Regions from separate parts of the Arthrobacter methylotrophus genome, predicted to be linked through region 2. Evidence: riboswitches for the same ligand, from Rfam matches in the RefSeq annotation. Region 2 holds a riboswitch; the other holds the start of a gene.
What was found. Region 2 has a riboswitch for glycine ahead of ABD884_RS23870 (glycine dehydrogenase (aminomethyl-transferring)). Riboswitches for the same ligand answer to the same signal wherever they lie in the genome.
Positions count from the first base shown of each region.

Region 1: it holds a riboswitch for glycine, as region 2 does, so the genes downstream of both, lipA (lipoyl synthase) here and ABD884_RS23870 (glycine dehydrogenase (aminomethyl-transferring)) in region 2, are expected to answer to the same signal.

Region 1 covers NZ_BAABED010000001.1:4,906,268-4,909,666, forward strand. Annotated here, with positions in the region: gene ABD884_RS25210 (methylenetetrahydrofolate reductase) at 1-541, opposite strand, end outside; partial or broken gene lipA (lipoyl synthase) at 559-1,591, opposite strand; glycine riboswitch at 1,641-1,746, opposite strand; glycine riboswitch at 1,748-1,844, opposite strand; partial or broken gene trmB (tRNA (guanosine(46)-N7)-methyltransferase TrmB) at 1,966-2,896, opposite strand; partial or broken gene ABD884_RS25225 (MFS transporter) at 2,975-3,399, shown strand, end outside.
Region 2 covers NZ_BAABED010000001.1:4,635,107-4,638,505, forward strand. Annotated here, with positions in the region: gene cycA (D-serine/D-alanine/glycine transporter) at 1-1,404, opposite strand, end outside; gene ABD884_RS23865 (hypothetical protein) at 1,408-1,569, opposite strand; glycine riboswitch at 1,552-1,649, opposite strand; glycine riboswitch at 1,844-1,958, shown strand; partial or broken gene ABD884_RS23870 (glycine dehydrogenase (aminomethyl-transferring)) at 2,037-2,439, shown strand; partial or broken gene ABD884_RS23875 (serine hydroxymethyltransferase) at 2,442-2,745, shown strand; gene ABD884_RS23880 (FUSC family protein) at 2,839-3,399, shown strand, end outside.

The DNA of each region.
Region 1 (3,399 bases), 270 kb from region 2:
CCCCTGCCCACACCGGCAGTTTCACGCCCTCGCGACGCAAGAGTGCTGCGTAGTCGAGGATTTTCGGGGCGGAAAAGCACATCTGCGTGACCACGTGGGTGGCCAAGTGTTGTTTGGTCAACAAGGCATCCAGCAGGTCCAGCCCGCTCACTGAAGGGTGGCCCTCCGGGTAGCCGGCAATGCCCGCCGTGATCCTACCGCCGGAATGTTCCGCGATGTCCTCCAACAGGGGGAGGGAGGACGCATAAGGGCCGGCGCCTTGCTGTCCGTCTCCGCCGATGGCAAAGACCTCAGTGATCCCGGCAGCCTCGCAGTCCCGGAGGATGCCTGAAAGCTGAGCCCGGTCCACCAGCCGCCGTGCCGCGAGGTGCGGAATCACGTTGTAGCCGAGCAAACCGAGCCGGACCGCTGTCGCCATGGTCTGTGCGATCCCGTGATGGGGCAAGCACGTAATGGTGAGCGTTGTGGAAAGCGGCACCTCGGCCTGGACTTTCTCGACGATTCCGTCTGAGGGAATGATTTCAATCCGCGTGGGGAACATGCTGGGGTCCTTACGGATCAGGCCGTCGCATGGTGTGCGAGGAGGGTGCGGGCTTCCTGGCGGGTGGTGCCGGAGTCCTGGATGCCTTCGGCGATGTGGGCAATGTGCTCTAAGTGCACCGGGATCTCGCGGCCTTTCTTGCGCATCGCGGTGGCCCAGAGGCGGCCGGCGCGGTAGGAGGAGCGGACCAGGGGGCCGGACATGACGCCGAGGAAGCCGATTTCCTCGGCTTCGGTGGCGAGGTCGACGAATTCCTGGGGTTTGACCCAGCGGTCCACGGGCAGGTGCCGTTCGGAGGGGCGCAGGTATTGGGTGATGGTGATCAGGTCGCAGCCCGCGGCGTGCAGGTCTGCCAGGGCTTCGGAGATTTCTTCGCGGGTTTCGCCCATGCCCAGGATCAGGTTGGATTTGGTGACCATGCCGCGGGCCCGGCCCTGGGTGATGACGTCCAGGGAGCGGTCGTAGCGGAACGCGGGGCGGATGCGTTTGAAGATCCGGGGCACGGTTTCGACGTTGTGCGCGAAGACTTCCGGTTCGAGTCGCAGATCGCGTTGATGTGTTCGGGTTTGCCGGAGAAGTCCGGAATGAGCAGTTCGACGCCGGTGCCGGGGTTCAGTTCGTGGATCTTGCGGACGGTTTCGGCGTAGAGCCAGACGCCTTCGTCGGCGAGGTCGTCGCGGGCCACGCCGGTCACGGTGGCGTAGCGCAGGGCCATGGACTGGACGGAGCGGGCGACCTTGGTGGGTTCGAACATGTCCACCGGTGAGGTTTGCCGGTGTCGATCTGGCAGAAGTCGCAGCGGCGGGTGCATTCGGAGCCGCCGATCAGGAAGGTCGCTTCCTTGTCTTCCCAGCATTCGAAGATGTTAGGGCAGCCGGCTTCCTCGCAGACGGTGTGCAGGCCTTCCTTTTTCACGAGGTTCTTCAGGCCCACGAATTCCGGGCCCATCTGGACCTTGGCCTTGATCCATTCGGGCTTGCGTTCGACCGGGACGGCTTTATTGCGCTGTTCAACGCGCAGCAGCTTACGGCCTTCAGGTGCCAGGGTCATGAGGAACTCCATAATTCAGGTGGCGCGGACGCACCACGATGATTCGGTCCCTCCCCGCTCTGTCTTGGACCTGAGAGATTCCGCGTCCGCTGCTTTCGCAGCCGCCCGCTTGCACCGTCGGTGAGTCCGGTTGCCCGGCCTGCTTTCCAGAGTTGCCTTGCCGCGGCGGTACGTGGGCCTGAGAGATTCCTGGGAGGATTTGCTCCTACGGCGCCTGCTGAACGTACCGGCAGGACTCTCCCGCCGCAGATCATAAGCACGTGCCACCCTTCGGTGACACGTCTCACATGGTATCCGGTGCCCGGACGGCACGCAATGAGGGGGACCGAGGTGACCAGACTGCGTGCTCGCGACTAGCCCGCATCGTGTTGTGACTAGATCTTGCGGTAGCTGAGGTCGAAGATCATGCGTCCGGCCTCGTGGGCCTTGTTTTCGAAGCTGGTGCGGATCCGGCCATCGAAACGCGGAGCCCACCCACCCACGTGATCCACACCCTCATTGGGGCCCGTATGTTCGGTGCTGACCGGTGCGCGGCCTTCCTTGACGGGGGCCCCTCCCACCATGGATTCGACGCCGGATTCCCAGACCTGGGTAAGGGGCTTTCCGCGCCGGTCCGCTCGCCGTCGTGCAGGTTCTCAAACTCAGTGGAGCCGGCGAGGACTTCGCGGACGTGAACGGCGTAGTTGGACCAGTCGGTGGCGATCCGCCACAGGCCACCCTTTTTGAGGGACCGTGCCGCGAGTTCGGCGAACGCCGGTTGGATGAGGCGGCGTTTGTGGTGCCGCGACTTGTGCCACGGGTCCGGGAAAAAGACCCACAGCTCGCTGACCGAGCCGCCGGGAGCATGGTGGCCAGGACCTCCGGGGCGTTGGCTTCGACCACCCTCACGTTGCTGAGGCCACGGCTGTTGATCTTGATCATGGTGTTGGCTAGTCCGGGCGTGTAGACCTCCACGGCGAGGAAATCCTTGTCCGGGTTTTCCTCTGCTGCATGGCACACGGCGTCGCCAAGTCCCGAGCCGATTTCGACGATCAGCGGCGCCTCGCGCCCGAACTCCGCTTCGGCGTCGAACACGTAATCCGGGTGCACCGAGGTGTTGGCGACATGCCGTGGAACCTGGACGGCCCAGCGGTCCGAGTGCTCTTCCCACGCGGCCTGGCGGCGGCCCTGAAGGCGCGTCCCGCGGCGCACAAAACTGACCGGCCGGCCGCCATAGGTGCCGAAGGAGGCTTGGGTGCCAGGGTCACAGGGCGCGAGGACTGCGGTGTTTCGTGGGAAGTTTCGGGGAATCTGGGTTTCACTCATCCACTCCAGAATACCGTCGCCGGGAGAAGGGCCGGCGGGCGGAACCTGCGTATGTGGACAAACTGCCAGAATGGGGTAGTGACCCCTGCTTCAAGCGCCCCCAAGAACACCAGCCAGCACTTCGGCGTCGCCGAGATCCTCGTCGACGCCGAGATTGACGATCTTCCCGCCGCGGAGCCCACCCGGGTCACGGCGCGCCGCGGACCGGTCCTCCTGGGCATCTGCCTCGTGCTCATCGGGTTGAACTTGCGGACGGTGTTTTCGAGCTTCTCGGCGGTCCTTCCGGAAGTCACTGCCGACGCCGGACTGCCGGCTGGGCCGTGGTGGTCCTCACTACCGTACCGGTGACTTTGTTGGGGGTCTTCGCGCCGTTGGCTCCAATCCTGGCCCGTCGTTTCGGTGCCGAGAGGGTCTTGCTCGGTGCGATGGCCGTGCTGACCGGCGGGCTGCTCCTGCGTCCAGTGGACCTCGCCGGACTCGGGCATTTGCCGGCTCTGCTCGCG
Region 2 (3,399 bases):
GGCCAAATGGGTGCTACGGCGCCGTAGGAAGAACCATGCGACGCCGAGCATGATGAACCATGCCGGGGTCGCCAAGAGCGCCACGAGGGTATCGGGCTGCGTTGTCAGGGTCCACAGGACAAAGCCGAAGAACGCGAACACTACCCAGACCATCACGATGCCACCGGGCATCTTGAACTTCGAGGTATCGTGCAAATGCGGGCGACGACGGCGGTAGGCGAGGTAGCTGGCCATGATGATCGACCACACGAAGACGAAGCAGACGGCCGACACGGTGGTCACCATGTCGAACGCCTTGCCGATGTCCTGTCCGGCGTACATCAGAACGACGCCGGACAGCAGCAGAACGCAGGACAGGAACAAGGCGTTGCGGGGGACCTTTCGGCGGGAAAGGCCGCTGAACACGGCGGGCGCGTCACCCTCCTGGGCCAGGCCGTAGACCATGCGGGACGTGGAGTAGATGCCGGAGTTGGCCGATGACATGGCCGAGCTGAGCACCACGAGGTTCACCACGGTGGCGGCGGCACCCAGTCCAGCAAGGGAGAACATAGCGATGAACGGGCTGTGGCCGGCGGCGAACTGGGTCCAAGGAGTGACGGACATCAGGATGATGAGGGCGCCCACGTAGAAGAGGAGCACGCGCACCGGGATGGAGTTGATCGCTCTGGGCAGGTTCTTCTCCGGGTCCTTCGCTTCTGCGGCGGTGGTGCCTACCAGCTCAATGCCGACGAACGCGAAGACTGCGATCTGGAAGCCGGCCACGAAACCCATGAACTCGTTCGGGAAGAAGCCCCCGTGGCTCCATAAGTTGCTGAAGCTTGCCGGTCCGGCGCCGGACCGGAACCCGCTGAAGATCATGAACAGGCCAACCACGATCAGGGCGGCGATCGCGATGATCTTGATGAGTGCGAACCAGAATTCGGTCTCGCCGAACGCCTTTACCGTGGTCAGGTTCAGGAGCAACAGGATGGCGATGGTCGCCAGGCCAGGAACCCATAGCGGGAGGCCCGGCCAGAGTTCCTTTGAGTAACCGGCGATGGCAATGACATCCGCGATGCCGGTGATCACCCAGCAAAACCAGTAGGTCCAGCCAGTGAAGAAACCTGCCCACGGACCCAGGAGGTCCGCGGCAAAATCGCTGAAGGACTTGTAGTGCAAGTTGGACAGCAGCAGTTCGCCCATGGCGCGCATGACGAAGAACAGCATGAAGCCGATGATCATGTAGACGAAGATGACCGAGGGGCCGGCCGCGGAAATGGTCTTGCCCGAACCCATGAACAGACCAGTGCCGATCGCCCCGCCGATAGCAATCAGCTGGATGTGCCGGTTGCTGAGCTGGCGGTCAAGATGTGGTGTTTCGACGGCTTTGGCGGGCGGGTGATGAATCGTCAAGAGGAACTCCATCGTTCAAGTGACACCAAAGGCGCCACGATGATTCGGGGTTCCTCCCCGCACTGTCTTGGACCTGAGAGATTCCGCAGCGCCGTGCTTTCGCATGGTTCCGCTTGCCCCGTCGGTGAGCCCGGTTGCCGGGCTGCTTTCCAGAGTTGCCTCGCCGCGGCGGTACATGGGCCTGAGAGTTTCCTGGGGAGGATTTGCTCCTACGGCGCCTACTGAATGTACCGGCAGGGCTCTCCCGCCGCAGATCATAAGCAGTATTCAGTTGGGTGAAGAGAATCGCGGATGTGGAGGATCGGCCCTTCCGGGTGGCCACCGATTCAGTGTGGGATAGCTCACCAAGAAATGTCAATTCCGCCTTTGTTTCGTCACCTAGGTGCCCGCTGAGTGCCGTTTTCGAACCAGATGTTGCCCCGACTCTGACCTTGTGTGTATGGTGTGAGCCGAATCACCCTCTGGAAAGCAGCAAGGCTCCGGCCTGGCTCACCGACGGTGCAAGCGCAACACAAGGTGACAATGTGTTCTGCGGAATCTCTCAGGTCCAAGACAGTGCGGGGAGGAACCCAATCCAAGCCGTGCCACTGTGGCCGGTCCTATCTTGGAGTTCCTCGTGACTGTTCAATCAACCCTCACCGCTTTTGGCCAACGCCTCCTTGCTGGACGAAGCGACCGCCGTGGCCGAAGCGGTGTTGATGATGCGCAGGGCGAACAAGAACAAGTCCGCTCATGATGGTAAGACCGTCCTTGACGCCGACTGCTTCGGGCCGGGTGTTCGATCACTCTGCCGTGATCGCCGCCGCGAATGAACGCGGCGCTTTGGTCACGGTTGCCGCTGATCTTTTGGCGCCGACCTTGATTTTGGCGCCGACCTTGATCATGCCTCCAGGCGAGCAGGGCGCCGACATCGCCGTCGGCTCCACGCAGCGCTTCGGCGTTCCGCTGTTCTTCGGCGGCCCGCACGCGGCCTACATCGCCGTCCAGAAGGGCCTTGAACGCTCGATGCCGGGCCGCCTGGTGGGCGTTTCCAAGGACGACGCCGGGCCGAGTTCAAGGAACGCCAGGAGCGTGTTCTGGCCGGTGCCCGGATCCTGGCCGACGTGACTGCGAAGGACCGCGACGCGGTTCCGTTCGACCCGCGCCCGCCCATGGTCACGTCCGGTCTGCGGATCGGCACCCCGGCACTGGCCACGCGCGGCTTCGGCGAAGCGGCGTTCCGCGAGGTTGCGGACATCATTGCCCAGGCACTGATCGCCGACGCCGACGCCGACCTTTTCCGGCCTGCGTCACCGCGTGGAGGCCCTCGCCGCCGCGCACCCGCTCTACCCGGGCGTCGCGAACCTTAGCTGATGGAGAAGCCCGGCGCCCGGAGCGTAAGATTCGAAACGGACGCCAGCGCCGCCGTCGTACTTCTTGACCCTGCGATGAGAGGCAAGCCGCGACGTGAACGCCTTGGCAGAGATGTTCAGGATCGGTCCCGGCAACAAGGACCATTACCCGGCTGTGCGCTGTGCCGTGGGCGTCTTCCTGCCGTTGATCATCCTCGTGTTGTTCGGACGGCTGGACCTTGTGGTTTTCGCCAGTTTTGCTGCGTTCACCAATATTTATGGCCGCAACGAGCCCCACAGCCACCGTTTTCGAAGCCAACTCCGGGCAGGTTCGTTGCTGCTGGGCATCATCCTGCTCGCTACTTTGACGGCCAGGGCTGCGCAGGGCTCCGACGCGTACGTGTGGATCCTCACGATCGGCACCACGTTGGTTGCTGCGCTTTGCTCCGTGACGACTGCGCTGTGGCGGCTTCGACCGGCAGGTTCCCTCTTCCACATTTTCGCTTTTGCTGCGATCGCCTCCGTGCCCCAGCAGCCGCCCCTCTGGGAAGGGATGCTGGCTGCCGTTTTGACTGCGGTGTTGGCGTTGCTGATCGGAATGTCTGCGCGGGTGGTCCCAAGCCACCGGACGCCGTGGAAGCGACCGCCGGCGGATCGGTTGTTGCCGCAGGAAATC